DNA from 3 places in the Marinilactibacillus sp. GCM10026970 genome. Region 3 is predicted to be linked to each of the others. Evidence: predicted binding sites of a transcription regulator. Region 3 holds the regulator's gene; each other region holds the start of a gene.
The links. The regulator Rex, encoded in region 3, represses fermentation and respiration genes when NADH is low (regulators of the CRP and FNR family bind a similar motif). The targets are predictions, from matches to a motif close to TTGTGAANTANTTCACAA.
Positions count from the first base shown of each region.

Region 1 (10,392 bases), on a different contig from region 3:
CTGTTATTGTAGACAGTACAGTTGGTGATCGAGTCAAAGTAACCAGCTCAATGCTTGAAGAATCTATTATGGGCAATGATAGCGATATCGGACCGAATAGTCATTTGAGACCGCAAACGGTGTTAGAAGAATCCGTTCATATCGGAAACTTTGTAGAAATTAAAAAAGCAACTGTTGGTAAAAATACGAAGATTGGCCATCTGACTTATGTTGGAGATGCCGAACTTGGTGAAAACATAAATGTTGGATGTGGAACGATTTTCGTTAATTATGATGGAAAAAATAAGCACAAAGTTATTGTGGGAGATCATTCTTTTATCGGGTGCAATGCAAATCTGATTGCCCCAGTAACTGTAGAAAAAAATGCTTATATTGCTGCTGGATCAACGATTACGGATACGGTTCCTGAAAATTCTTTAGCGATTGCACGTGCTAGACAAACCATTAAAGAGTCTTATTTTACAAAAATGAAACAAAAAGATTAGAACTCTCTCTAAAAAAGCGTTATTATTGAAGAAGAATATTGATTTATCTCAAACTTCATCATAAACTAATAGATGGAAAAAATAGATGCATAGAAAAAATTGGAGGCCCACATGTCCGAATTATATTCTGATCCAAAACTTAAGATTTTTGCTTTGAGTTCTAACGTTCCCCTTGCAGAAAAAATTGCAAAAGACGTAGGTGTTGAACTAGGTGACGTTTCTGTCAAGAAATTTAGTGATGGAGAGATTCGTATCAATATTGAAGAAAGTATCCGTGGTGATCATGTCTACTTGATTCAATCTACATCCGCTCCTGCTAATGATCATTTAATGGAAGTATTGATCATGATCGATGCATTGAGAAGAGCAAGTGCTAAAACGATTAATGTCGTGATTCCTTATTATGGTTATGCAAGACAAGATAGAAAAGCTAGATCTCGTGAACCAATCACAGCTAAACTAGTTGCGAATATGATTACTCAAGCAGGTGCAGACCGCATCCTAACGCTTGATTTACATGCTTCTCAGATTCAAGGGTTCTTCGATATTCCAGTAGATCATCTTTTAGGTGCTTCACTACTTGCAAACTGGTTCTTAGATAAAGGGCTCTCTGGAGAGGACACAGTTGTTGTATCTCCCGACCACGGTGGGGTAACTCGTGCACGTAAACTAGCAGAATTTCTTAAATCTCCGATCGCCATCATAGACAAGCGTAGACCTAAAGCAAACGTAGCTGAAGTCATGAATATTGTTGGAAATGTAAATGGTAAAACAGCGGTATTGATTGATGATTTAGTGGACACAGCAGGCACAATCACACTTGCTGCAGATGCCTTAATCAATCAAGGTGCAAAAGAAGTGTATGCATGTGGGACACATGCAGTATTTTCAGGTCCAGCTATTGAGAGACTGGAAGCTTCTCCGATCAAGAAAATGGTTGTTACGGACTCAATCAACTTGCCGGAAGAACAGAAAATTGAAAAAATTGCTCAAGTAAGTGTTGGTGAATTGATGGGACACGCAATCAAGCGTATCCACGAAAATAAATCAGTTAGCCCGTTATTTGAGAAAAAATTCAAAAAATAAACGAATCGTGTATGATAAAACACTAGACTTTTAATCCGTAAATCTTCAAGAGATTTACGATGTCTAGTGTTTTTGATGCTTACATAGATCCACCGGATAGAGAGGATGAATGAAGTGATGAAGAAGATCAGGTTTCATTTAAGTAAAATGAAACCATTAGATGCCGTTATTATTGTCTGCTTGTTTATCGCATCTTTCATTCCGCACATTGTCTATGGGGTTCATTTAAGTACGATCGATGAAGGTGCTAAAACAATTGCTACAGTTAAAATTGCTGGAGAAGAAGTATATAGCGTAGAATTGTCCGAGGAAACCCCTCACGAACTGATGACGTTCTATCCGTCTGACGATCAGTACAATATCGTCGAGGTAGAAGGAACTAGAATTCGGAATAAAGAAGACAATAGTCCAGATCAGTTGGGCGTAAGAAAAGGCTGGATCAGTCGTCCAGGAGAAACCGTTGTGGTCCTCCCGCATAAATTGATTATTGAAATTCAATCAAAATCATCTGATGAGGAACCAGATGATCAAGAAGAAATTATTATCCCACTTTAGATAATAAGCAAGAGTATTAAAAAGAAGCTGACAGTTTTTTGAACTGTTAGCTTCTTTTTTTAGTGTGTCATTATAAAAATAAACTGATAGCAAGTAAAATAGTTTCCGCTCCACAAAATAGGACAAGATTCTTGATTGCGATAACAAATGTCTTTTCTTTGATCTGAGCTTGATTAAACTTCTGCAGATTTTTTCTGATAGGAAACAAAGTTAATAGTATCAGTAATAGAATAGGATGCAATAAAGTAGACAAAACGGCAACTACAACGACAATATAACTAGCATACACCAATATATTAAATAACTGAATGCCTCTTTTTTTGCCAATATAATACGGTAGAGTATAGCGGTGATTTGAAATATCTTGTTCAAGGTCACATAAATTGTTCGCCAGCATAATATTTGCAATCAAAAAAACGAGAGGCAGCGAAACGAATAAAAGCACAATTAGCAACAAGCTATTTCCTGTAACATTAAAATTAGGAAACTGGTAAATCAAGTCCAGTAATAATCCACTTTCTGTATTAACAAACACAGAAAGGAAAAAAATACCGAATCCCATTGTCATACCAGAAACAGCTTCCCCTAAAGGCATTCTAGAAATAGGAATAGGACCAAAAGTATAAAAAATACCAATCAAAAAACATAATCCTCCCATAAACAACAGTAAGATACTGGTTCTAAAAACGAGTAAAATCCCTAGTAAAGAAGCAGCTGCAAGCATTGCAAAAATCAATGTAATAACGAGTTTTTCTGAGATTCGAGCTTTCCCAATGATGTTGACCTCTTGCTTATATCCATCAGCTTGAGCTTTCTGATAATCGATTAGATTATTAATAGCCGTTGTGGTCATATCAAAGATCAGCATGGAACAGAAAAAAATCAGTGTGTTCATAAAATCAAACATATGAAAATAGTAAACTGTAAATAACGTGCCAATCATGAATGGGAATAAACTGGCCAGTTTAGTTTTAATTTCTACTAAATCAAAAAAAGCTCTAACTGTCATTGGTCGTCTCCGTTCATTAGAGTAAACGCATCATTGGTAAGATCAAAGTCTTTCAATCCATTAGATACATAAACATCTTTATCTTTAGTAACAAAAATAGCATCGACATCATCTAGCTGATTAACAAAATCCAGGCCCTCATTTAATCCTTTTGAAAAAAGAGAAGTAGACAATCCATCTCCATCAATAGATTCCTTTGTAACGACACTGACTCCAGCGAGTTCGTTATCAAAAGGATAACCTGTCTCAGGATTCATTAAATGAGCATATTGTTTGCCATCAATTTCGAGGAAACGTTCATAGACTCCGGATGTCACAATAGATTCATTGCTAGCCGGTAATGATCCAAGAATAGTCCCCCGATCTTCAAAAGGATCTTGAATACCTACTTGCCACTCGGCTTGCTCATCTCTTGGGCTCTTACCCATTACAAACAGATTCCCACCTAAGTCAATTATAGCCGTGTTTACGTCGTTTTCTTTTAGCACCTGGACGATTTCATCTGTAATAAATCCTTTTGCGATAGCGCCAAGATCCAGACGCATACCAGGATCTTTTAAAAAGACAGTCTGATCCTGATCATTAAGGACAACCTTATGATAATCAACGAGTGCCAAGGCTTGATCAATTTCAACTTGATCAGGTAATCGAGCATCAGGATAACCAATTCTCCACAAGTTTGTAAGAGGACCAATCGTTAAATCAAAGCGCCCATTTGTTTCTTCGCTATAAGTTACAGCTGATTTAATGAGCTTGTAAAGATCGTCTGATATGGCAACCGGTTCTTTACCGGCTTGCTCATTGATTTTAGAAATCAAAGAATTTTCTCCATCTTCTTCTGTTGTAATAAATCCTGCAAGTTCTTTAATACGATCAAAAGCAACATCTAAAACAGCCTCTGAATCTTTATTATAAATAGCTATCCTCACAACGGTTCCCATTAAAAATTCCGTTTCTTCATAAGGTGTAGCTGCCAGATTTCGGTTATCGGAAGAAGTAAATGGACCGCAACCTGATACAAATAACAATAGGAAACACAAAAGTAAAAAAGCATGGTACCCCTTAGTTTTTTTCATTTATATGAACTCCTTTAAAAATAAAACTGAATACAAAAGCAGACCTTAGACGATTATCCAAGGTCTGCTTACCGTAAGGTTCTTTTCCTATTATAATTCAAAACGATAGGCGATGAAAGACCTAGATTAGTTGCTCACTTCAATAGTATCTGTATTGCCTTCTTTAGCAGCATCAACTAATTGCTTGGCATACTTGATAAAGCTTTCAGAAGAATGTGTTGCACCAGATACAGCATCGACTTCAGATGGATCTTGTTTCTCTTCCAATTCTCCGTTTAACTGAGGAATATAATCAGCTGGACCAACGCCAACCTTTTCAGACATATTTTTCTGATACTCTTCATTTTCAGATTTCAAATTTCCGTCTGCATCTTCATAATCGTAATTTGACTTTGTAATTTTGCCGTCATTGACAGTTAAATCAAACAAAACGCGCCAGCCATTTTCATCAAAGTTTTCTTCTTCTAAAGAATAAGTGCCATCTTGTAGTTCAGCAGAAGAGGTTTCTTCTGTTGTGCCTTCGTTAGCGTTAGATGCTGAATCATCCGAATTTCCACAAGCTGTTAATACGATTGTTGAAGCAAATAATGTTGTTGCGAACATGATACCTTTTTTGATAAACATAGTATTCCCTCCATAATAAGTATGATAATCAAAAGAAGAATTCTCTTGATAAGTATTTAACAAGTGTAGTATACAACACTAAAATAATATTGTCTATATATTCACAAATAATTGTTAATAATTATTTTCTTTTTCTGATAAAAGGTAGTAAACTTCTCTATTTATAGCTTAAGGGGTGAATTTAAAAAGAAAATAAAGATTATATAGACAAACTATCTCATATTAGTTATAATAAACATGTAAATTAATTTGTGAATAAATTATCAATAATGATTGAAATTAATTCACAAATAATAAGTATCTTAAAGGAGTATACCATTATGCCACAGATTAATGTTGTTGTTGTTGGAGGAGGTTTTGCGGGAGTATCTGCTGCGAAACTACTTTCAAAAAAGCTGAAGAAAAACAATCGAGTAGAGATTACTTTGATTGATCGTCATCCATATCATACTTATATGACAGAATTACATGAGGTTGCTGGAGGAAGAGTTGAACCAGATGCCATCCAGTATGATTTACAGCGCTTATTCTCTAGAAGAAAAAACGTTCAACTTGTTACGGATAATGTTATTGAACTTAATCATGATGACAAAACAGTGGTCACAGAAAATGGTCAATACAAATATGACTATCTTGTACTTGGTATGGGTGGAGAAGCGAACGACTTTGGGACCCCTGGTGTTAAAGAAAATGGTTTTACGCTATGGTCATGGGAAGACGCTGTTCGTATCAGACGTCATATAGAAGATACTGTTGCTCTAGCTGCTAGAGAGCGCGATTTAGAGAAAAGAGCAGCAATGCTTAGATTCGTTGTTTGCGGTTCTGGTTTAACAGGAATTGAAATGATTGGGGAATTAGTTGATTGGAAACCTGTCCTTGCAGAAAAATATCATATCGATGCGAGTGAAATTGAATTAATTGTAGTCGAAGCACTTCCAGAAATACTGAGTACGATTCCTAAAGTTTCTTCTAGTAAAGTAGAAAAATACTTACGTAAAAAGAAAGTACGCATATTAACGGAAGCGCCAGTTGTCAATGTTACGGCGCATTCAGTTGAACTGAAAACAGAGGAAGTACTAGCGACGCATACACTTATTTGGGCAGCCGGTGTAAAAGCAAATTCAGATATAGAAGATTTCGGAACTGAAAAAGCACGTGCTGGAAGATTAGTTGCGAATGAGTATATGGAAGCGAAAGATCTAGAAGACGTTTATGTCATTGGAGACTTGGTTTACTATGAAGAAAACGGAAAACCTACACCACAGATTGTTCAAGCAGCGGAACAAACAGGACACACAGCAGCAAAAAATATTGTGGCTAAAATAGAAGGTGGAGAAAAACATCCTCACGAATCGAATTATCAAGGTACGTTGGTGTCCGTAGGATCAACCTATGGTGTAGCCTACCTATTCGATAAAATTCATTTAAGCGGTTTTCTTGCTATTTTGATGAAACATATTGTGAATTTAAAGTACTTCTTTGATATTCGGTCAGGCTATTATATGACACAATACATCTTTCATGAATTTTTCCATATCAAACACAAGCGAAATATTTTCCGCGGACACCTTTCTAGATATGGCAATGTTTTATGGAGTGTTCCTCTAAGGGTATTTTATGGTAGCATGTGGTTAGTAGAAGGTTTGAAGAAAGCGTTTGGTATATTAGGGTCGGAGAGTTGGTTTAAAGATCAGGTACTGCTGCCATTCTCATGGCTTCAAAATCCAACTTCCGGAGCTTCAGAAGCTGTTGAAGAGGTTGCGAAACCAATATTCGGTTTAAGCTATGCGTACGGAGAACAGCCGATGATGATTTTAGATCACGCACCTGGCTGGTTTGAGAGTATAATGAAAATTTTGATACCTAATACAGAAATGGCTCTATTCTTCCAGAAATTTATGACATGTGTTGAAATCGCGATTGCATTAGCTCTAATTTTTGGATTATTCACTTGGTTAACGAGCGCAGCAACCATCGGCTTAGTTTTATCATTTACACTTTCTGGAATGTTCTACTGGGTAAACATCTGGTTTATCTTTGTAGCCATCGCGTTAATGAATGGATCCGGTCGAGCATTCGGTCTGGACTATTATGTCATTCCGTGGATACAAAAGAAAGCGGGCACCATCTGGTATGGAAAAAGTACGTCTATACACACATAAAAATTGAATAGAACTAAACAGAGTGGAGGCGGGGGAAACAGCTCGCTTTCACTTTTTTTAACTTATGGGATTAAAAGGAGATACCAATGAAACTACATTCGATATGGGAACCGTATCCTGAATTAGCGACCGAACTAGGAGAAGTAACTAAGCTCATCGAAGGTTCGATTCAGATGCGGAACAAAGAAGTGGAAACCGTTTTAAAAGATGTCTTCAATAAAGGCGGGAAGATGCTAAGACCAGCGTATACTCTTCTTTTTTCGACATTCGGATCAGAACATGATGCAAAACGAGCACAAGCAGTAGCTGCTTCAATCGAATTGCTTCATACAGCCACGCTGATCCATGATGATATCATAGATGATTCACCAAAAAGAAGGGGACAGGAAACGATTCAGTCTCGTTATGGAAAAAATGCTGCTGTTTATGCAGGAGATTATTTGTTTACAGTCTCCTTTCGATTACTTGCACAATATGCAAAAAGTAATCAGCAGTTTGAAATCAATACAAAAGGAATGGAACGAATCTTAATGGGTGAGCTGGATCAGATGAGGCTGTATCATCATACGGATATGACAATCCGACAATATCTCACACAAATATCTGGAAAAACAGCACAGTTATTTGCTTTATCGTGCTATGCGGGAGCACTTGAAGGTGGATTAACAGAAAAGAGAGCTAGGATTGCTTATCACATAGGTAGTCATATGGGGATGGCCTTTCAGATATTAGATGATATTTTGGATTACACAATATCCTCAGAGGAATTTGGTAAGCCGGTTCTAGAAGATGTTAGACAAGGAATTTATACTGCACCACTAATTTTTGCCATGCGAAAAAATCGTCGTGCGTTGCTCCCTTTACTAGAGAAGAAAGAACAGATGACAGAAGAAGAGGCAAAAAAAGTGCGTCAGTTGGTTATTGAATCGGATGGAATAATTGAAGCGAAACGACTAGCAGAAAAATACACGGAAAAATCATTGAAAAAAATCTTGTCTTTACCAGATACGAAAGAGAAAGAGATTATTTATCAATTGACTAAACAATTACTCAGCAGAAAAAGTTAAAAAAGATCATTCGGGTATAATTTATCCGAATGATCTTTTTTAACCGTCAATAATGATCCTCTATAAAAATAAATAAACAGTAAATGCCCGTTCTTTAAAGTGTAATAAAAAGCATGAATCTATGTAGACTCATGCTAAAGGTCATTATTCGAAAGCTAAATCAGGACTCTTTTTGATTACTTCATCCAAGTGTTCTCTGATTGTCTGTGCTGAATGTTTCATTTTCTCTTTTTCAGAATCATTTAACGGAATTTCAATAATCGTTTTGATTCCACCACGATTAATTATGGCGGGTGTACCAAGGTAAATATCATTTTCTCCATACTGACCTTCCAGATAGACAGATAGCGGAAGAACAGCGTGCTCATTGTTTAAAATCGCTCGAGTGATTCTTGCTAGAGAAACACCGATACCATAAAAAGTAGCGCCTTTTTTCTCAATGATTGTATAAGCTGCATCTCTTACAGAGAAGAAGATATCTACCAGCGCTTGTTCATCTGTATCAGGGTTGTGTTCTAACCATTCATTGATTTGTAGACCAGCTACATTAGCATGAGACCAAACTGGGAATTCAGTATCGCCATGTTCTCCGATGATATAACCGTGAACATTTCTTACATCGACGTCTAAAAGGTTTGCAATCGCTTGACGGAACCGAGCGCTATCTAAAGAAGTACCAGAACCAATAACTTGTTTAGAAGGTAGCCCAGACCATTTGTATACGGCATAAGTCAAAATATCTACGGGATTTGTTGCGACTAAGAAAATACCATTGAAACCACTTGCCATAACACTATCCACAACGCTCTTAGTTATACGTAGATTTTTTTCGGTTAGATCAAGTCTTGTTTCTCCAGGTTTTTGATTTGCGCCAGCAGTATAGACGATCAAGTCAGCATCTGAGCAATCTTCATAATCAGCAACATATAGTTTTTTAGGCGCGGTAAAAGCGAGAGCACTACTTAAATCCATCACATCGCCTTCAGCTTTGTCTCGATTAACATCAATAATACCTAGTTCTTGACCGATATTCTGATTGATCAGAGAGTAAGCATAACTAGATCCTACGGCGCCATCCCCGATTAAGATGATTTTTTGTTTGTCATTTAGTGAACTCATGTGAACACGCTCCTCTTAAAATTAAACTATCCCTTACAAGTTCATTATATCACAAACTTGAATTGAGTACAGTATTATCATCAAATAATCAAAAGAAATTATTGGTAATTAGCTGAATATACATGTAGTTTTATTTGATTAGAAATTTATCATTAAATACTATTGACTATCTAACGTAGGAGTGGCAGAATTGTATTAAGTTATTTATGCGTAAATTAGAATAGATAAGTAGTTATATTCATTTTACTAATGTTGAAGCTATTTTTGAATTTTTAAATATGTAGTAAGCTAAGTATTTAAAGTGGTTTTATAATGAATAGTTATATTTTAATGTACGCTAAAAATGGAGGATGATTTGATTTTGAAAACTTTAACACCAGAAAGCCTATTTGATTTAAAAACTGTTTCACAACCAAAAGTGTGGAAAGATCATGTTTTTTTTGTCGAAACGAATCTGAAAGAACAAACAAATGAATACCGTACCTCTATTTATAGTGTACATCAAAAGACTGAAGAGAAAACCCACTGGGGAGATAGTGGATCTGCTAATGTGGAAATCAGTATTTCTCCTAATGGTAAGTGGTTGGCCTATCTTTCAAATAATACAGAAGATAAAAAAACTCAAATTTTTTTAATTTCACTATCTGGAGGTTCAGCTTCTCAATTAACTTCAGAAAAAAATGGTGTATTTTCGTATGAATGGACTAGTAATAGTGCAAGTGTTTATTATCAGACTTCAAAGAAAACAAATGAAGATTCAGATGCCAATAAAAATGAAGAGATGAAAGACAAGAAAAAGCACCCAGAACCTAAAGTTATTACGACCCTTCAATATAAAATGGATGGAAGAGGTGTTAATCCCGTAGATCTCACTTATCAGATCAAAAAAGTAGATATCGCGACTAAAAATGACCAGCTTATTTTGGAAAAAGATCGTCCAGTTGGATTAAGCTATGTTTCAAAAGATGAAAGTTATCTTTTGGTTTCTGACAAGCTAGATCCAGAAGATGAATGGGTTTATGGGGGGAGCGTCTATAAGTATTTTATTGAATCAAAAAAGACAACTACCCTTACAAAAGAAATTCCCCAAGGTAGTTTCCAGTTTGTAGCAGCAAACGAGGCTGAAGATTTCTATCTTTTAGTAGGGAATGATTTTAAATTTGCATTTGTATCGCAAGCCAAGCTTTATGGCTACGATGTAAATCAACA
Region 1 covers NZ_JBHSUL010000007.1:1,952-12,343, forward strand. Annotated here, with positions in the region: gene glmU (bifunctional UDP-N-acetylglucosamine diphosphorylase/glucosamine-1-phosphate N-acetyltransferase GlmU) at 1-485, shown strand, start outside; gene ACFP65_RS02700 (ribose-phosphate diphosphokinase) at 597-1,571, shown strand; gene ACFP65_RS02705 (NusG domain II-containing protein) at 1,689-2,126, shown strand; gene menA (1,4-dihydroxy-2-naphthoate polyprenyltransferase) at 2,197-3,135, opposite strand; gene ACFP65_RS02715 (FAD:protein FMN transferase) at 3,132-4,211, opposite strand; gene ACFP65_RS02720 (FMN-binding protein) at 4,338-4,835, opposite strand; gene ACFP65_RS02725 (FAD-dependent oxidoreductase) at 5,156-6,997, shown strand; gene ACFP65_RS02730 (polyprenyl synthetase family protein) at 7,084-8,064, shown strand; gene ACFP65_RS02735 (L-lactate dehydrogenase) at 8,209-9,183, opposite strand; gene ACFP65_RS02740 (S9 family peptidase) at 9,545-10,392, shown strand, end outside.
Region 1: a site for Rex is predicted at 5,085-5,102, ahead of ACFP65_RS02720 (FMN-binding protein). Genes of this name have one in related genera too.

Region 2 (10,392 bases), on a different contig from region 3:
AAGCTGCTTTAACAGCGCCTCCAGTCAGCATAATAATTTTACCGTTCTTTTCTAGCTCCTTTAAATCTCTCCTAAGCGTAGAAATCGATATTTTTGGGATGAGCTTATGTAGACTTTCAATTTTCAAAATACCTTCTCTATTTAAATTTTCTAATATCTTTTCTTGCCTTTCGTAAGGAATCACTATTTTTTCCTCCTTTTATTTAAATGTATAATTCTATTTTAACACCTTTTTGCTTTACTTGAAAAAAATAAGATCAATAGATGCAAAGCACCATTGATCTTACTTATTTATAGACCGAATCAGTTTTCAAATTCTCCGATTTTCTCTACTCTTTTTGAATGGCGCCCACCTTCATACTCGGCGTCCAGCCATTCTTTGACGATCAGTTTAGCAAGTTCTCGCCCCACTACTCTTGATCCAAAAGCGAGGATATTTGTATTGTTGTGTTCTTTAGACAATTTTGCGCTATACGGTTCGCTACAAACCACTGCACGAATACCTTTGAACTTATTGGCTGCAATAGAAATCCCAACACCAGTACCACAAATCAAGATACCTCTTTCAAATTCGTCAGAAAGGACTGCTTCAGCAACTTTTTTACTATAGTCAGGATAATCTACACGGTCTCCCGAATGTGCGCCAAAGTCTTCTACTGTGTGCCCTAGTTCAGTTAAATACTCCACGATAGTTGGTTTTAATTCAAATCCTACATGGTCTGATCCTATAGCAATTTTCATTATACACTCACCTCTTTATCTTGTTTTAAGCGGTCCAATATCTCTTTATAAGACTGTTCTTTACCAAATAATGTCGATGTTCCTAAGACAAATCCATCTACGCCTATTTTTGCCAGTCTTTGAATAATGGGTTCTGAGATGGCACCATCGACCATAAGTTCAAAGCTAAATGTCCCCTTGAGTTCAACTAACTTCTTTATTTTAGGATCTACATACGGAAGATATTTCTGACCAGCGAATCCAGGATTAACGGTCATGACCATTAAATAATCAATCAGTGGTAATAATTCCTCTATTTGATGGATGGATGTTCCAGGATTGATCGCAATACCAGCTGTCTTTCCTTTTTCCTTTATTTTAGCTAATGTTCTTGCTGCTTGGATATCTGTTTCAGGATGGATATAGATGATATCCGCTCCTAAATCTGCGAACATCTCAACATAATCACCAGGATTAGAGATCATCAGATGCACATCTACTCGTTTATCTGTGCTTTCTCTTATTGCTGTTACATCCTGGGTGCCCATACCAAAATTAGGTACAAAGTTTCCATCCATGATATCAATATGGAAAATATCCGTTCCCGCAGCATCCAATGCTTTAACTTCTTGTTCAAGATGATTGAAAGAAGCACACATCATCGAAGGGCAAAATAACATTCATCTTCCTCCTGTCTTAACTGTTTAAAGTGACTATTTTAATAGCCCAATTTCTTTGTTTTGATTCGTTACGCCATATTCAACTGATAATTCTTTGTCTTCTGTTTCTGGAAATACAACAATCACATCTGTTTCTTTACCATTCGTTTTTACATAATCAAAATCTACTGATACGAGTTTCGTATTGTAGTCTACTGTATCACCTTCCGTGACGTTTAATTCAAATCCATCACCATTCAGTTCTACTGTATCAATACCGATATGGATCAAAACATCTTGATTACCTTTTGCCTTAATCGAGATGGCATGTTTAGAAGGAAATACAGAAATGACTTTCCCTTTAATCGGCGAGTAAATATCGTTGCTGTCTGGTTCGACAGCAAATCCATCACCCATTAATTTTTTTGAAAACATCTCGTCGTTCACTTCAGATATTTTTTTCACAGTTCCTTTTACCGGGTTGTAAACCGTAAGTTTCTTCTCAAAAAATTTCATATTAAATCCTTTCAAAACTATTATTTATTCTGCTAGTTTTTCATCTTGTCTCGTAAAGAAGAAGGCTAGAATCCCTGATACAACTAACGATATTGCTAAACCAATCATTGCGTTGATAAAGTTAGAGTTGTTTTCAGTTACAAATGCTGGGAAAGTTGTAACACTACCAAATACGAATGCATTTGTAACAACTTTTGTCAGCCCTAGATAGGCTCCACCAACTGCACCACCAATAATTTGTGCCAAAAATAGTTTTTTGTTTTTCACTAATAGACCGAACAAGGTAGCTTCGATGATTGCAGATAGAACAATTGTAATCAATCCTGTTACTGCAAAGCCTTTTAACTTTTTATCTTTCGCTTTAAAGTAAATACCAATTGTTGTTCCGATAACAGCAAAGTTACATGCGAATGTGAATGGAACGATATAGTCGAATCCGTAAGTTGAAACGTTATTGATCATAATCGGATTAACGGCCCAGTGAATTCCTAGACTTACAAGCACACTCCAACCACCACCAATGACGATTCCTGTTAGAATACTACTTCTTTCAATCAACCAATTAACCATTCCGGCAACAGCCTCTCCGCTATAAACACCGATCGGTCCAATAACAATAACGGTTAAAGGAATCATGATTCCCAAAGAAATCAATGGGATGATAACGAGCTTTAATGTATCTGGGATATGTTTATCTAGGAATTTATATAGATAGGAGAATGCCCAGATTGATAAGATGATTGGTACAACTGTAGAGTTATAGTTCATTAATACAACAGGGACTCCGAAGAAGTCGGTCACTACACCATTACCTGCATCTCCCATCAAGCCAATAAAGTCAGGATGGATCAGCGCCGCTCCTATCAAAGCTGATAGATAAGGACTGGCCCCAAATCTTCGAGCAGAGGTAAACGCTAACAATACTGGTAAAAAGTAAAAAACACTCATTGAAGCAACGAACATGATTGAATATGTGCCGCTGTTCTCACTGATTAGTCCCAGTTGAACACCTAAAATTAATAGACCTCGTAAAATACCTGAACCTGCTAATGCCGGTAGTAAGGGTGCAAAAATTGCTGATATCGCTGAAAAGATATTACTGATGATACTGCCTGATTCTCCATTAGAAGCATCCGTTGATATGTTTCCATTTCCTTTGATAAGGTTTTCAAATTCATCGTACAATTTTGGAACTTCTGTACCGATCAAAAGTTGATACTGTCCTGCTTTATTGACAACATTGACTACGCCTTCAATATTTTTAACGGCTTTATCATCAACAATCGATGTGTCTTTTAAATTAAGCCTTAATCTGGTTGCACAGTGAGTCATATTAGAAACATTTTCTGGTCCACCGATTTCATCTAATACTTCCTGTGCCATTTTTTTATAGTCCATTTTAATACCTCCTGATTTGTTAGAACTAGAAATCTTATCTTAAGATAAGATTTCTAGGACTAGTTCGCTAACTTTAACACCGCTGTTTTGATTGATAATATTTTGGATTTTATCCATACCGATACGGTCGATTTTTTCATCAATTAGTTTGATCATTTTCAAGTTACGCTCACATTCAGCAACTGGATCTTCAATAATCGGGAAAGTATCAAAATAAATGGCAGAGTCGTAATTGTGTAATTTAGCGTAGTAAATGAATTCAAAAGTTTTCACTGGACTACTTGTACCAATCATCAAGCCATCATCGTTTAATCCGTATCCGTCATTCAAGTGGACTCCGAATAATTTATTACGGCTTCCTAATATGCTAGCGCCATATGCCGGATTTTCGTGTTTCATCAACATATGACAGTAATCTAATGTAATTCCAACGTTTTCACGATCGATTTCACTCATCATGGTCATTGCAATTCCCAAACTATCTATGAAAGCATAAGCTCTTGGCTGGAAGGGTTTGTATTCAATACTTAATTTCAAGTCAGGTGCATAATCTGCAACTTCGATAAAGCAATTTTTGATTTGTTCCCAGACTTTTTCGTAATTGATTTGGAATGAATAGTCAAATCCATCAAAGCCTAACCATACTGTAACGATTTCTCCGTCTATAGCGCGGCAATAATCAGCAGCTTCTTTACATAATTGAACAGCTTGTTTAGAAATTTTTTGATCTGAATTTCCAAGTTCTCCATTGATAAAATCTTTTCTAAATCTTAAAGCAACCCCATTAACTTTTAGGTTATTTTTTTCCAGTAATGCTTTCATCTCTTCTGGAGAAAAATCATTTGTGTGTTCCGGGTAATTTAAATCTACATGTGTTAATCCGATACGACTAAATTCTTCAAATACTTTTTCTAAATCATTATCAAACTTTGGTAAAAATGAATTAATTCTAGTTGCAGTCTTCATTTCATGACCTCCAATATTTTTGTTAAACACATAATAGCACTTTCAAAATTCAAAAACAACCATTTTATTTCATTTTAAATCATATATTTCCATTTAATTTCATTATTAATCAATTTTACCTAGTAGCTAAGGACTACTGGATAAAGAAAGAGGCGTAATCATTTTCCTGATTACGCCTCTTTTAATCATCGTATTTAGTTATTCTTATATTCGGATCCACACTAGTCTAGATAAACATGATCTCCTCTGTTCATCCAAGAATAGACTAAACCGATCACCAGACCGCCACCTACATAATTACCTAATGCTGCAAAAAATAAGTTTGTTGCCAGAGCGGTACTTGTCATTCCAGCTATTGCTCCACCTGAAGCAAAATAAGCCAGTGGGAAGGAAGAAAAGTTGGCAATGACGTGCTCGAATCCTAAAAATGCAAAGATAAAGATAATAAAGATCATAGCCATGACTTTTCCAGCATCATCTTTCATACGAATCGTACAGTACACTGCGGTATTTACGATAACGTTGGCAAAGATCCCTTCTGTGAATACTTGAAGCGGTGTTTTTTCGAGTTTATGCTCTATTGCAGTAAATAAGAAATGATCTGCTGGGAGATTTTGAAAAGTTGAAGTTAAAGAAACAAGATAGCTTGCTAAGATTCCTCCAATTAAATTAAAGATTAGGCACGCGAATAATATCATGACGGCTTTCTTAAATGTAAGCAACTTGCGGTGAACACCGATGGTTGTGTACATCATGTTTGAGGTTCCTAACTCTGCATTCATATAGATAATCATGACAAGTGACCAACTGAACATGAATGAGTATAAAAATTTCCCAGAACCGTGTGCTACTTTTTCAGCTGACTGGGCGGTAATCACAGCGATAGCCGTTCCAAGTGTTAGAAAAAGTGTGGCTAGCATGGCTCTTACGATATAACGAGAAGGACTCTTCTCAAATAATTGCTTTTTCTTTTCGATACTTGTTTCTATTGAATAAAATAATCCTTGATAATTGGCATCCATTATAATCCATCCCTTTTGTTCAACATTTCACTATATAGGTATTTTACCACCAATTGAATCAATTGAAAATAGGATTTTCAAAATACTTTCAGAAAATCGGTTTCATTTTCACTCTATAATTTAAGTGATCATTTGTTTTTGCCATTAAGAAAAACTTTCTCTTTATCACTGACACAATCGCTTATTTTCAAAAAAATAAAAGTATCTACTATTTTCTAATTGAATGATAGTAGATACTTTATATAAATTTTGATAGTTTTTTTTATGTTCCATTTGAAATAAACGACTTTTGAGTAGTCAAATCAATGTTGTTCAAATCATCACGAAATACTTTTGGACTATAAACTTTCAATTCGTATTTTCCTTCAGGAATTTCAATCGTCAAAAGACTTTCCTCTTCATCATACTCGAGCTCATAGTCTGTGTAACTTTCTAAATATTCAAAGGGCGTATCGTATAGATCTTCATATGTACTAACTCCATAATAGGTCAAGCCTCTTTCATCAAAGCTTAGGAAGAGTCCACCGTTAGCACGAGACATACTATACATCTCTCCCTCTTCAACTGATTCTTTTATGTATTGATCCACTTCTGATGAGGATTCTATGCTACATGCAGATAGAAGCGCTACCGTTAGCATACTTTTACTTATAAGTACTTTTTTTAATTTTATCAACTTAAAACCTTCTTTTCTATTTACTTGTATTTTGAACATATATGTACTGCTTTCCGTAGGTTCCCCTAATCATTAGATATTTATTCATTTTCCCTCTTCCATTCTAATCAAGTTACCATACAGAAAAAAACTAGTCAAATGACTCTGTTTTTAACAAAACAAAAAAGAGACTTATAGAAGCCTCTTTATTGACGAGTTATTTGGCTGGTCTATATCCTGCTTTTATAGCTTGAACTTCTGTGATAAACATGGCTTTCGGTTTTGTTGTCGTTTTATAGTACTGAGAGTTTGGTATGTGATAAATTTTATTGTTAGATCCTTTTATCAATCCTTTTCCTTTAGTATCTACATACTTTTTATTACCATCTCTAAATATATTGTTGATTGTTCCAGGAGCTTTGTTTCCTTTTTTGACTAGCTTGACTTCGATTCCTTCAAGTCTGAACCCAAAGCCTACCGTTCCAGCAGCTTCCCCGTTTTTAGCCCAACCTTGCCAACCAAATGTTTCAGAGTGAACGCGGTAGTACACATCGTATTTTTTCTCCATTTCACCCGTAAGCTTGATCTTGATGGCTTCTAATCTCTTCGATTCTCCCTGTGTACCACTAACCTGTCCATTAGATTTCCAACCTAACCAGCCTTTTGACTGTACATTGGTCTGATAAGTAATACCTCCCTTAAACTCAGGGTTAGAGAGTTCGATCTTAATCGCCTCTAGTCTTTTACCTTTTCCGACTGTACCTGAGGTTTTCCCGTTATTTACTTTCGGCTGCCACCCAGAAGACTGCATAAGCGTTGAGTAGTTCACTTTCATTGGTTCTTTGGTTTTGGAACGAGTAGCTACTTTAGTAGTACTTATGGCTGTTTTAGGTTTGATAGCTTTAGATACTGCTGACTGGCTTGTATACATCAATGGAACTGTTTGAGCTTCAACTGTAGTGTTTGTATTCCAACTAATCCCAACCAATAGTAATGCCGATGTCATAATACTTACGACTAGTTTTTTCATCTTTTAACCTCTTTTCTTATTTAAGAAGAGCATAGCATAAGGTATCGTCTTTTCACCGTATAGTTGTGAACAAAATATTCACTTTTATTTCAAACTATATCTATTTAAGTGTTTATTTTAAATAAACTTATAAACAAATATTTTAATTAAAATAGTGCTAAATTTAAACGACTAACCCTTTAACTTCACTATACCTTTTTAATTAGACAATTTTATAATTCAATCTATTTAGTGAGTTTTTCATTCTTTCGTAAGTTAAGCTATGTTTGTATTAATATTTAATGTACTCTTACTATTAGAACAGTCTTTCATTATATCTATTATCATTTTTTATAAGATCTATTTTAAACTTATATTGAACTGTTAATCGATTAGAATTTACTGTTACTACCATTTTAAGGAGTTTATCTCAATGCAAAATATGAAAGTCATTTTTTGGCTTATCTGCTTTTTCCCTATCGGTTTGTACTTTATGTTTAAAGAAACAGACTGGTCACGTATCAAGAAAATCATTATTGCTATTATTGGTACATTTGCTTTAGGCTATATGCTATCAACTGGAACTATATTTGATTACCAATTATTTTCCGGTTTATTATTATGTCTATCTGCTATTACTTATTTTATCTACGCAATTATAAGAAGGAAAAAGAAACGTTCTTCTTTATTGGTTTTATTATTCGGTATACTTCTTCTAGGTGTATCTACTACGTATATTTCAGTAGAAACAGCCGAAGCCGAACGCATTGCTGAAGAACAAAAAGTTGAAGAACAACGAATTGAAGAAGAACGTGTTGCTGAAGAGCAGCGATTGGAACAGGAACGTCTTGAAAAAGAAAAACAAGATGATATTGATGAAAAAACAAGATTAGCTGAGATTGCTATTAAAAGAGTAGAACAATCACCTACTCGCAAGAATGCTGAGTTAGCCAATAAAGCTATCGCAGCCATACCTGATGGTAATCAAGCTTTAGTAGATCAGCTACTGGCACTAGAACCAGAAATTGAAGCATATGAGTTAGCTCTTGAAGACGCTATTAGCAAACTAGAAGTCGCTGAAGAATCAAACTCTAGAGAAGATTATGAAGCTGCGGTATCTATTTCATCTACTTTATCTCCAAGTGACTCAGGGTTAACTGCTCGTTTATCAAAACTAGATACTTCCATTGCTGAAGTTGAAGCGCAACAAGCGGAGGAAGAGCGCCAAGCTCAAGAAGCCGAAGAAAACCGTATCGCACAAGAAAAAGCGGACCAAGAAGCTGCACAGAAAAAAGCTGATGAAGAAAAAGCGGCCGCTGCTACAAGTAGCGAAAGCTATAGTTCTTCTGAAAGTAACGGCGATTCCAATAATAATAGTACTCAAAGTACAACTCCAAATGCTGGCGGACAGACTTATGTTCAACAAAATGGTGAAGGTGCGATAAAAGGATCTGTGAATGGTATTTATCATATTCCTGGAAGTACTTATTATGGTAGAACTAAAAATGTAGTACAATGGTTCAAAACAGCTGCGGAAGCAGAAGCAGCCGGCTATAGAGCACCTGAAAGGTAATAGGCTATCGACAAAAAAGAAGGAATCATCGAAGTTACGAATAACTTCAATGATTCCTTCTTTTTTGAATTTTTAAGCTATCCAGCGCTACTTTCTTTACTTTTCCTACGGTCGAAATTATTGACTAAATTTTTCATAAAGAAAGAGAGCGCCAGGCGCTCTCTTTTCTATTTATATTGGTTATACTCTACTTTCAGATTTAGACATTTTCACTGTGTTAGATCCTAACAATCCAGCTACTGAAGTCAAAATCATGCTTAGTAGTAATGCTATAAATGCCCAGATTGAATATTTAGATCCAGCATCTGTTGCTTCTTCTGCTTGAACCCGTGCATCTTGAATCGTTTGATCTACTTGTGTTTGTAGGTTTTCTACTTCACCACGTAGGTTTTCGATTGTTGTTTGTGCTTGTGTAGTGGTGTTCTCGTAAGCTTCAACGATGTTTTGAGTTGCTTCATCTGCTTCTTCTTGCGATAAGTCAGTATTTGATTCAACTGCATTTGCGATTGCATCTTCATCCGCTGCATCACCAATTGTTGTCGCTCTTTCTTCTAAGCTATCTAGTAAATCAGAAATAATTGAATCAGCGTTATCTGGATTAGTAACAATTTCTTGTCCAGCTGCCGCTACTTCATCTGTTGCTTCAGAAACTTGACCTTGTAAATAGTCAGGTTGTAATTCAGGAATGTCTGTATCTTGTAATACAGAATCTACTTGTGTTTGTAATTCATCCGAATCTACATTTTCAACACCTTGTGCTGCGCTTTCGAAGCCTGTGCTTACTGCGCTACCTGTTAAATCGATCGTTGTTTCAGCAGCTGATCCTACTGCATTTGTTACAGTTCCTAGAACAGATCCCGCTAGTGAAAATATACCTGAGGCAAGATATGAAAGCATAATAACTAAAACGATTAAACTTGATGCCCAAGTTAAGAATCCGTGAACTAATCCAACGCGTCTTGATGTAGCTCCAGCGATGAATCCTCCACCGAAGAAAGCTAATACAAAGGCAATGACTGTCCATATCGCAACACCTGTACCTACACCATCAAGTGGGTTACTTGAAGTTGGTTCAGCGACGCCAAGTCCAATTGCAGAAGTGATAAAGCTAAGCATTAACATCAATGCTAATATTGTCACAACACCAGCAATTACCGCGCCCCAAGATAAATTAAATCCTGCTTCTGTTTCTCCTGCTCCCAGGTAATGTCTGACTCTTTTTTTCATGGTTATTTCTCCTTTACAAAATGTAATTATATCGTAGTTGTAATATAACACCATGTATGTTGTGCAATCAATTCATATGACTTAAGAACCATCCTTTTATTAAGTGAAAATGCTTGATATAACAAGTTTTCTTTGTAAACGGTATTTTAATTTCAAAACATTCTAATATTACGAATCAATAACAAGCATATTTTGATCATCGAATGCCTAGGTATCGGCATAAGCGACTTCCCAGTAATAACCGTCTAAATCTCTAAAATAGCCACTATATCCTCCCCAAGAAACAAAGACTGGTTCCTTAACAATCTCAGCACCCAAAGAGCATGCACGTTCCATGATTTCGTCAACTTCTTCTTTTTTCTTTGCATTCATGGCCAATGTTATTCCATTGAATCCCTCTCTGTTGATCTTCATAGGTTCATCTCCAGCTATATCTGTAGCCAATTGTTCCAATGGAAATAATTCTAACTTTGTACCCTGATTATTAAAAAAGATGATTGGAGCATCTGGCGAGTCGTCATAACACTGAAACCCTAGTCCTTTATAAAATGTTCTTGCTTTTTCTATATTCAAAACACCTAATGCAATAAGATTAATCCGATTCATTGTAGGTCTCCTTAGCGCTACCATCAGTAGCCAGTATTTAC
Region 2 covers NZ_JBHSUL010000027.1:209,626-220,017, forward strand. Annotated here, with positions in the region: gene ACFP65_RS08450 (DeoR/GlpR family DNA-binding transcription regulator) at 1-184, opposite strand, end outside; gene rpiB (ribose 5-phosphate isomerase B) at 304-741, opposite strand; gene rpe (ribulose-phosphate 3-epimerase) at 741-1,400, opposite strand; gene ACFP65_RS08465 (PTS sugar transporter subunit IIA) at 1,434-1,895, opposite strand; gene ACFP65_RS08470 (PTS transporter subunit EIIC) at 1,920-3,293, opposite strand; gene ACFP65_RS08475 (sugar phosphate isomerase/epimerase family protein) at 3,333-4,259, opposite strand; gene ACFP65_RS08480 (formate/nitrite transporter family protein) at 4,481-5,281, opposite strand; gene ACFP65_RS08485 (hypothetical protein) at 5,544-5,957, opposite strand; gene ACFP65_RS08490 (hypothetical protein) at 6,154-6,966, opposite strand; gene ACFP65_RS08495 (hypothetical protein) at 7,379-8,518, shown strand; gene ACFP65_RS08500 (YrzE family protein) at 8,699-9,745, opposite strand; gene ACFP65_RS08505 (VOC family protein) at 9,953-10,351, opposite strand; gene ACFP65_RS08510 (hypothetical protein) at 10,389-10,392, opposite strand, start outside.
Region 2: a site for Rex is predicted at 5,297-5,314, ahead of ACFP65_RS08480 (formate/nitrite transporter family protein). Genes of this name have one in related genera too.

Region 3 (10,392 bases):
GCCTCGGGCAGGTATTGGTGTAGAAAAAACGATTTGTGTAGACGTTTTACCAAATCGCTGAAGATCGTTTATGAAATCATCCAATTCAGTTGTTGTTGGGTAAGCGGCTTTAATCAGCATTGAAAACTCTCCGGTTACGCAGTTACATTCCAAGACATTAGTGGATTGTTGAATGTATGGATAAAAATCTTCTTTCTGAGTGGGGCTTAAGTCTAAATGAATAAACGCTTGAATATGATAGCCCATTTTTTTCAAGTCTGGGGAAGCAATATATCTTCCAAGAATACCTTCGTTCTCCAAACGGTGGATACGAGCTGAGACAGCTGGAGAAGAAAGATACGTTTCTCCTGCGATTTCTTTTAAAGATGCACGACTGTTTTTTTGAAGTATCTCAACAATTTTCTTATCCATTTGATCCATGTAAAACAAGCCCCTTTTTTAACAACAACTATCATTGAATCATTGTTATGCTGAAATTTTTTAGTTAACTAATTTTTATTATAGCAATTTGATTATATTATACCTTAATCAAAAATTAATGCAATATACTTTTTAGGTATACCAATAGTTATTTAATAGGTTTATGTTTATACTAAACAACGTTAAGTTAGGTATACCTGTTTAGAGTGAATAGAATATGATTTCTGTGGGTATCGTTTCTTTAGAAGGATACCTTTTTCGGTCTTTATTGATAACTTTCGAGTTCGATACTAGCCGTTTCCCATTGTTCCATGAGTGTCTCTTGCTCTGCTTGAAGTTCTTCGTGTTCACTTGAAAATCGTGCCGCCTGATCTGCATCATCATAAATGGCAGGATCACTGAGCTGTTGATGAACCTGTTCCAGTTTTTCTTCATTTACTTGAAGCTTCTGTTCTAGTTCATCTATTAATCGCTCTAAACGACGTGTCTCCCTTTGTTGCTCTTTTTGCTGAGCCCGGTCAGAGCCACTAGATGGCGCAGAAGCGGATGATACAGCAGGATTCGGCTGGTTCGTTTCTACTGTGTTTTTTAGTGCGGATAAAGCTTCGAGTTCTTCTTTCTTTTGAAGATAATAATCGTAATCACCTAAATACAGTGTAAGTCCATCTTGATTGATTTCAAGAACTTTAGTAGCCATACGATTAATAAAGTACCGGTCATGGGAAACAAATAAAAGCGTTCCCTCGAAATCGATCAGTGCGTTTTCCAGAACTTCTTTGGAGTCAATATCCAAGTGGTTAGTGGGTTCATCTAGTATAAGGAAATTGTTTTTTTCCATAGCTAGTTTTGCTAAAGCAACTCGTGCTTTTTCACCACCACTTAAAGAAGAAATGGATTTCTCAACGTCATCTCCAGAAAACAAAAAGCTTCCCAGTAGCGTACGAATAGATTGTTCAGGAATTGTTGGATGTTCATCCCACAGTTCATCTAAAACACGCTTTGTTGAATGAAGCAAGGTTTGTTCTTGATCATAATAGCCAGTATCCACTTTAGTACCAAACTGGATAGAACCAGCTATTTTTGGAATCTGACCAACCAGTGTTTTGAGCAAGGTGGTTTTTCCGACTCCATTTGGACCAACTAAAGCGATCGCATCTGTTTTTCGAATATCTAAATTGATGGATTTAGACAAGGCATGGTCGTTGTATCCTATAATAAGCTCTTCTGTTTGAAGTACAACGCTACCTGATTCTCTTTCAGTATAAAAATTAAAGTTAGCCGATTTTTCGTCATCTTGAGGTTTACCCATTTTATCCATCTTATCTAGCATTTTTCTTCTGGATTGTGCTCGTTTAGTCGTAGAAGCCCGAACAAGATTCCGATTGATAAAGTCTTCAGTCTTCTCGATTTTTTTCTGCTGCTTTTCGTATTCTTTCCACATTTTTTGAATAAGCTCTGCTTTTAGTTTCAAATAATTGGAGTAGTTTCCTGTAAAGTGTTGAACCTTTCCGTTACTCACTTCGTAGATTTCATTGACGACCTTATCTAGAAAATAGCGGTCATGTGAGACAATCAGTAGAGCGCCTGTATAGCTTAAAAGATATTTTTCCAGCCAAGCTAGCGTATCAATGTCCAAATGGTTAGTGGGCTCATCCAAAACTAAGAGATCTTTTTTCTCTAATAGCAATTGGGCAAGCGCTAAGCGTGTTTTTTGACCACCAGATAACTGAGAGATTGGCATTGAAAAGTCTTCTTCATAAAAACGGAAACCATGAAGTACGGAGCGGATTTCACTTTCATAGCCGTATCCATTTTGTTGCTTAAAGGATTCTTGCATGATGTCATAGCGTTTGAGTAGTTCCTGATATTTCTCTTGATCTTCTAGGAGACTAGGATCACTCATTTTAGCTTCTAATTGACGCATTTCTTTTTCGAGTTGAATCACAGATTCAAAAACAGTTAGCATTTCTTCCCATATAGTTCTAGTCGATTCTAGGCCGGTATGTTGATCCAGATAACCGATAGTCAATTCCTTTTTTTTATTCACACGGCCAGCATCGGGCTCTTCTTGTCCAGATATAATGTGTAGTAAAGTCGATTTTCCTGCGCCGTTTCTTCCAACTAGTCCGACTCGGGCAGCTTCCTTGATTTCTAGAGTAACGTCATCGAACAAAATCTCTGCACCAAAGTGACGTGCAACTTTCTGAGTTTGTAATAAAATCATTTAAATTCCTCATTTTGGATTATTAGGTCTTTTTATCTCTATAGACTAAGTGCTTTTCCGTATAAGTGTAGCATATCTAAAGAATGATATACAGGTAACAGAATACGAGAAATTTAAAAATCTTTTTATGTAATCGGTTGCTTAAAATAGTCGAAATATTGAGTCAAATCGTCTATTAAACGGATGTTTTTTCACAAACTACCCAAAAATATTGTTAGCGAGTATAGTTATCCTGGCTACAAACGCTTATTTTATGGTCATATTAACTTTCATTTTCCGTTTTACATGCTATAATAACTAATGAAACATCTCTTACACTTGTGAAATCTGATTCATAAAATAAACTTAAATAGAATTAACCTTTCAATCAGAAAAGACAATTAAACCATAAAGGAGAAAAAGCATGGTAGAAAAGAAGATTCCTAAAGCAACTGCAAGAAGGTTACCCCTTTATTATCGTTATTTACGTTTTCTCCACGAAGCCGGGAAGAGTCGAGTATCCTCAGCAAAATTGAGTGAAGCCGTAAAAGTAGATAGCGCAACAATCAGAAGAGACTTTTCATACTTTGGAGCGTTAGGTAAAAGAGGATATGGATACGACGTCGAAGCACTAATGAATTTTTTCAGCAAAACGCTCAATCAAGATCGCCTGACAAATGTCGCTTTAATTGGCGTTGGGAATCTTGGACAAGCACTATTGAACTATAATTTCAGACGTAGCAATAATACAAGAATTAGTGCGGGCTTTGATGTGAATAAAGAACTGATTGGTACGGTTCATCAGGGCGTACCTGTTTATCATATTGATGAGATGGTAGAACAACTTGATTTACAGCAGATAGATGTTGCGATACTGACGGTCCCTTCAGAAATCGCTCAAGAAATGGCGAACAAATTAGTTGAAGGTGGCGTGAAAGGAATCATGAACTTTACCCCTATTCGAGTAAATGTGCCGGATAACATCCGAGTACATAATGTCGATTTGACTAATGAACTTCAAACATTGATTTATTTCATCAACTATTATCAAGAGTTAGATGAAGCTGAAGATGAAGTCATGATTGATGAAGATACAGGAGAACTTTTCGTCGAAGAAGACTAAAAAGATAAAAAAACTGCAGGCTATTCGTTCAAAAACTTGAACGAGCAGCTTGCAGTTTTTTTAGACTTTATAATTTTTTTTGATTTTATAGTAGACCTGCACTAAACGGCTTCCTTGAACAAAGTCCCGGGTAGCTAGAAAGACAAACAGTATAGGGAAAAAGTCCCAACCGTCTCTTTGAACGGAACTAATTGTTACATAGATCAGTGCGGCAAACATAGCGTATTTCAAGAAAATATAAGTGAGTAGTTGCTTGGTTGTCATCAGAAAATCCTTTCATAAAACGCGTTCTTTATAAGAAAAATTCTACAAGTATAGCGAATGTATTCATTAAACAGTGAGCGATAATGGGTGTCCAGATATTTTTGGTCTTGTAGTATAGCCAAGAAAAGACAAGCCCCATAACGGAATAAACCAAAATCCTACCATCAAAGTGAATCAAAGCGAAGGCTAAAGAACTGATTATTGCGGCGCCAACACCACCGATTTTTCCAACACTTAAACCAAATAAAACTTTTCGAAAAACAAATTCTTCCATGATAGGGCCAGCGATGGAAACAATCACGATGAAATAAGGATAACGCTTGACGATTTCAAGGATTCCCTGGGTATTTTGTGAGGTGATCGGTGTTCCTAAGAAATTCACTTCAATAAGTGTAGCGATATACTGGGAAACAACTGCAATCACGAATCCTACCACTCCCCAGATCATCACTTTAGATTTCTGTAAGCTGAAGGGTTTTTCAAAGAAAAGATCGAATCGTTTTTTTCTATCTAGGAAGATTATAAGCCCAGCACCTAAAATAAATAAAAGGATATTCGACCAAATTCCCCCAGTAGGCTGTAGAGAAGCAGGTAATAACTGACTAGATAAGATCGTTAAGAATTGAATCATAATGTAAATCAATACGATTTGTAGTCCGGTTTTCTTTTTGTTGTCTGTGTCCATGTGACTCATCCTCGCTCTATCATAACGTTCAGTCAAAGCTGACAATACTAGTAACTTAACATAAAAACCAAGCGTATTCCAGATGAGATTTTTAATTGATTTTTTAACATCAAAAGGCTTGCAAGAAATCCTCGTTTTGAATATACTAAGTATTGGAGTTAGCACTCGGACACTTAGAGTGCTAACACGAATCTAATCAACTAAAAAATTATCGGAGGGATAACACCATGTTAAAACCTTTAGGAAATCGTGTTCTTCTAGAAGTCATCAAAGAAGAAGAAAAAACTGTAAGTGGACTTGTTTTACCAGAATCGGCAAAAGAAAAGCCACAGACAGCAAAAGTTGTAGCAGTAGGTAATGGTAAAGTACTGGAAGACGGCAGACGTGCAGAAGTCGATGTTGCTGTTGGAGAAAAGGTTATTTTCGAAAAGTACGCAGGCTCTGAAGTGAAATACGAAGGTAAAGATTACCTAGTGCTTAAAGATACAGACATCATTGCTGTAGTAGAATAGTTTTTCACACTTGTAAAGCATTCGTATCAATAAGGTCAAATCAATTTTACAATATAAAAATAAAAATCGAACAAAAAATTTACTAAGAGGTGAATGGAAACCATGGCTAAAGATATCAAATTTTCTGAAGACGCACGTGCAGCTATGCTACGTGGAGTTGACAAATTAGCAAATACAGTAAAAGTAACATTAGGACCCAAAGGAAGAAACGTTATTTTAGATAAAGCTTTCGGTGCTCCTCAAATCACTAACGACGGTGTAAGAATTGCCAAAGAAATCGAACTTGAAGATCAGTTTGAAAACATGGGTGCTCAATTAGTAGCCGAAGTTGCAAGCAAAACAAATGATATCGCTGGTGACGGTACGACTACAGCAACTGTTTTAACTCAAGCTATCGTAAACGAAGGAATGAAAAACGTGACAGCTGGAGCAAATCCAGTAGGAATCCGTCGCGGAATCGAAATGGCAACAAGAAAAGCTGTTGAAGCACTACATGAAGCTTCTACTAAAGTTGAAGGTAAAGAATCCATCGCTCAGATCGCTGCGATTTCTTCTGGAGACGAAGAAATTGGTCAATTACTAGCAGATGCTATGGAAAAAGTTGGTAGTGATGGCGTCATCACCATCGAAGAATCTCAAGGGATCGAAACAGAACTTGACGTTGTTGAAGGTATGCAATTCGACCGTGGTTACCTTTCTCAATACATGGTAACAGATAATGAGAAAATGGAAGCTAACCTTGAAAATCCATACGTTTTAATTACAGACAAGAAAATTTCTTCTGTTCAAGATATTCTTCCTGTACTTGAAAACATTATGCAACAAAACCGTCCATTACTGATTATTGCGGACGATATTGAAGGAGAAGCATTGCCTACTTTAGTATTAAACAAAATCAGAGGAACGTTGAATGTTGTAGCAGTTAAAGCACCTGGTTTCGGTGACCGCCGTAAAGGTATGCTTGAAGATATCGCGATTCTGACAAATGGTACAGTGATCACTGATGATCTTGGACTAGACTTGAAAGATATGACGATTGATCAATTAGGTGTTGCTGGTAAAGCGGTTGTTACAAAAGACAACACAACACTTGTTGAAGGAACTGGCGACAAAGGTAACATCGAGCAACGTGTTGCAATGCTTCGCGCACAAGCAGAAGAAACAAATTCTGAATTCGACCGTGAAAAATTACAAGAACGTATTGCAAAACTTGCAGGCGGAGTGGCTGTCATCAAAGTTGGAGCAGCTACTGAAACAGAAATTAAAGAACGTAAATTACGTATTGAAGATGCTTTGAATGCTGCACGTGCAGCAGTTGAAGAAGGTGTTATCGCTGGTGGTGGTACGGCTTATATCAATATCTTAAGCAAACTTCAAGAAATTGAAGCAACTGGTGACGAAGCAACAGGTGTTAAAATCGTTGTTCGTGCGCTTGAAGAACCAGTACGTCAAATTGCATTCAATGCAGGTCTTGATGGTAGCGTAATCGTAGAACGTCTGAAACATGTAGAACCAGGTATTGGTTTCAATGCAGCTACTGGAGAAATGGTCAACATGGTAGAAGCAGGAATCATTGATCCTACAAAAGTAACGCGTTCAGCACTACAAAACGCAGCTTCTGTTTCTGCATTACTTCTTACAACTGAAGCAGCTGTTGCTGATATTCCTGAACCAGAAGCTCCAGGAGCTGGAATGGATCCAGGCGCAATGGGCGGCATGATGTAATTTTATGACTTAAAGAAAAAGCTGCATCCTTTCATGGGATGTAGCTTTTTCGCTTTGCGTAAAAAGAATATGATAAGATAAAAGTACGAAGTACCGTCTAGAATGATCAAAGGGGATAGATTATGAACAATAAAACAGTAGCGATAGTAGGATTAGGCGCACTAGGCATACTATACGGACAACACCTTTCAGAAGCACTCGGCAAAGACCGCGTCAAAGTCATTGTAAGCAAAGAAAGAAAAGAACGCTATGAGCGAGACGGTGTTACTTTAAACGGCTCGCCGTGCGATTTTAATTATGTACTGGAAACCGAGCAAGGCGATCCATCTGATTTAGTCATTGTCTGTACGAAATCTTTGACGTTAGATAGTGGGATGGAATCCATGAAATATCAAGTCGGACCTCAAACCACCATTTTATCTTTGATCAATGGAATCAGTAGTGAAGATATTTTAGGTGCCAGATTTGGGCAGGAAAAAGTGATCCCAACAGTAGCGATTGGGATGGATGCGACAAGAGAAGGTCAGAATGTGCGTTCAAAAGTAAAAGGCTGGTTACAAATTGGTGCCGATGTACCTGAAAAAATGAACAGACTCAATATCGTCTCAGCCATTTTCGATGAAGCAAAGTTTCCATATGTCATTGAAGAAAATATTATGCTGAAAATCTGGGAAAAATTCATTATGAATGTTGGCGTTAATCAAGTCGTTATGGTACATGAAACGACCTATGAAGGCATTCAAACGGGTGGGGCTTACCATGAACAAGCTCGAGCAGCTATGCTGGAAGTTGTTGAGATTGCGCAAGCGGAAGGGATTCCTCTTAAAGAACAACACGTACAAAATGCTTTCGACATCATCGATACGGTGGATCCTAAGGGAATGCCATCTATGAGACAAGATGGTCTAGCAAAAAGACAAACAGAAGTCGCCTTATTTGCAGGAACCATTCTTGAGAAATCCAAACAATATGGCGTTCCTACACCAGTAAACGAAGAACTATACAAACGCATAAAAGAAATCGAAAGAACATTTTAATCAACTAGTTTTATAAGCAATAAAAATCCCCAATCATTTCATTGGATATTTTTAAACTTCTTGATTTAAAGTAAGATTGGAAAACCAAATCAAATGGAGTGAGAAACATGCGTGCATGGACAATTAAAGAACCAGGATCTAGAGAACAGCTGATTATCGAAAATAGAGAGAAACCTCAGCCAAAAGAAGGCGAAATTCTGATTGAAGTGAAAGCCGCCGGTATCAACCGAACAGACACGTTGACCAGACAAAATTCGTCACTTTCAAAACCTTATCCAATTTTAGGGATAGAAGTGAGTGGGGTAGTTGTCGAAAATCATTCTTCGGATAAAAGACTCTCTCCTGGAACAAGTGTAACCGGGCTCGTTAACCAAGGAGGGTATGCAGAATACGTTACAATGCCTGCAGACCGGGCAATTATTTTTCATGAATCCTTATCTATGGAAGAAGCCGTCGCAATACCTGAAGTATTCTTAACAGCTTATCAGACCTTATACTGGTTAGGAGAATTACAAAAAGAGCAGAAAGTATTGATTCATGCTGGAGGTAGTGGTGTAGGAACAGCAGCGATTCAGCTCGCCCGTCACTTGAGCCAGGCACAAATCTTTACGACAGCAGGTCACAAAAAAAAATTAGAAGTGGCAAGAGAATTAGGTGCCGATACTGTGATCAACTACAAAGAAGAAGCTTTTGAAGAAGTGATTGATTCGGTTACATCTGGTGAAGGTGTGGATGTCATTTTAGATTTTATCGGAGCTTCTTACTGGAAGAAGAATATGCAAAGCGCTGGACTGGATGCTAACTGGATACTAATTGGAACGCTAGGCGGAACGGTCGTAGAAAACGTCTCCTTAATGGAACTATTACAAAAACGAATTGCTTTGAAAGGCACTTTACTGACTCCAAGAAGCGACGAGTATAAAGCGAAACTTACACAAGAATTTGTAGAGCATGCGATGCCACTCATTGAAGCAGGAACCATCCGACCAATCATTCATTCGGTCTTACCATTTGAAGAAGCAATAGAAGCACACCGTCAAATGGAAGATAATGAGAATATTGGAAAAATCATTCTCAAAATTAAAGAGTAGTCTAAACGCTAAACACAGATTGACTGATCTTGGTATATACTAAAAGAGCTCATCTACTTTTTTTAGGGTAGTTGAGCTCTTTTACTAATTTATAATAAACGATTATTGAAGACGTTTGTGAAGATCAATGACCTCTACGGCCATATCTTTAAAGGTAATCGCATTCATCAAGTGATCTTGACCGTGAACCATTAAAAGTGACATTTCAACGCTATCACCAGAGGCTTCTCTGGTTAAAAGTCCCGTTTGTGAATGATGAGCCTGAATCAACGCATCATCTGCGAGCTTGAGTTTCTCATCGGCCGTCTCGAAGTCACCTTCCTTAGCTGCATGAATGGCTTCCATTGCATTACTTTTGGCGTCTCCACCATGCATAATTAGTCCCATAATTGTTTGAAGCATTTCTTCTTGTTTTTCAGTTCTATCCGACATACACAATTCTCCTTCTTAAAAAGCGCTCGATAAGTCTAAACGGTGCGAAAAGGATTATTCGCTTAAAGCTAACGCTCTGTCTAGAACACTTTTTCCGTTCATCATCCCGTAATCTCTCATATCAATGACTTCAACTGGAATACCTTTATCGGCTACTTTTGATTCCATTTGTTTTTTAAGGAATTTAACTTGAGGGCCTAGAAGTAAAACGTCTACAGGTTTAGAAGCTAGGTAACTATCCGCTTCATTGGCAGAAACTGCGAAGATATCCGTTTCAACACCATCGGCTTCAGCGGCTTTTTCCATTTTGGATACAAGCATACTTGTACTCATTCCGGCAGCGCACACTAACATAATTGTTTTCATTGACATAATAACTTCTCCTTCTTTAGGTAAACTGGATTAATATATAAACGACTCAACAATTTGTACACGTTTACATTACGATGTAACAACCGTGTAGGAAATCCAAAATCAAATAGTTATTTTGAAATCGTTTACTTCTTATATACTATTTATACACTAAAATTTGTTGAAATTCAAATAAAGAATAAAATCACTACAAATTTAAAGCATAATATAGGATGTAATCGATGACATATTATAAAAATGAATAGAAATGATTTATTCGAATAATGGCTCTGGAGCAAGAAAATTTGTAAAATGGTAAAGTAGTGATAATGTAGAAAGAACCATTAAAGATGAATCGGGTTAAAGTTGGAGGATTACAATGAAGAACTATTTAGTATATGACGTAGGCGGCTCTTCAATCAAATATGCCGTAATGAACGAAGAAGAGGTTTTGACTAAGGGCAAGAAGAAGACTCCTAAAGAAAATATGGAAGACTTCATGGATGCCATTGGAGAGATTTACAGCGAGTTCAAAAATGACGTCTCTGG
Region 3 covers NZ_JBHSUL010000021.1:147-10,538, forward strand. Annotated here, with positions in the region: gene ACFP65_RS06290 (Lrp/AsnC family transcriptional regulator) at 1-420, opposite strand, end outside; gene ACFP65_RS06295 (ABC-F family ATP-binding cassette domain-containing protein) at 686-2,644, opposite strand; gene ACFP65_RS06300 (redox-sensing transcriptional repressor Rex) at 3,048-3,746, shown strand; gene ACFP65_RS06305 (DUF4305 domain-containing protein) at 3,807-4,010, opposite strand; gene ACFP65_RS06310 (CPBP family intramembrane glutamic endopeptidase) at 4,039-4,695, opposite strand; gene groES (co-chaperone GroES) at 4,923-5,207, shown strand; gene groL (chaperonin GroEL) at 5,310-6,932, shown strand; gene ACFP65_RS06325 (ketopantoate reductase family protein) at 7,055-7,969, shown strand; gene ACFP65_RS06330 (NAD(P)H-quinone oxidoreductase) at 8,077-9,060, shown strand; gene ACFP65_RS06335 (PTS lactose/cellobiose transporter subunit IIA) at 9,163-9,492, opposite strand; gene ACFP65_RS06340 (PTS sugar transporter subunit IIB) at 9,547-9,864, opposite strand; gene ACFP65_RS06345 (ROK family protein) at 10,223-10,392, shown strand, end outside.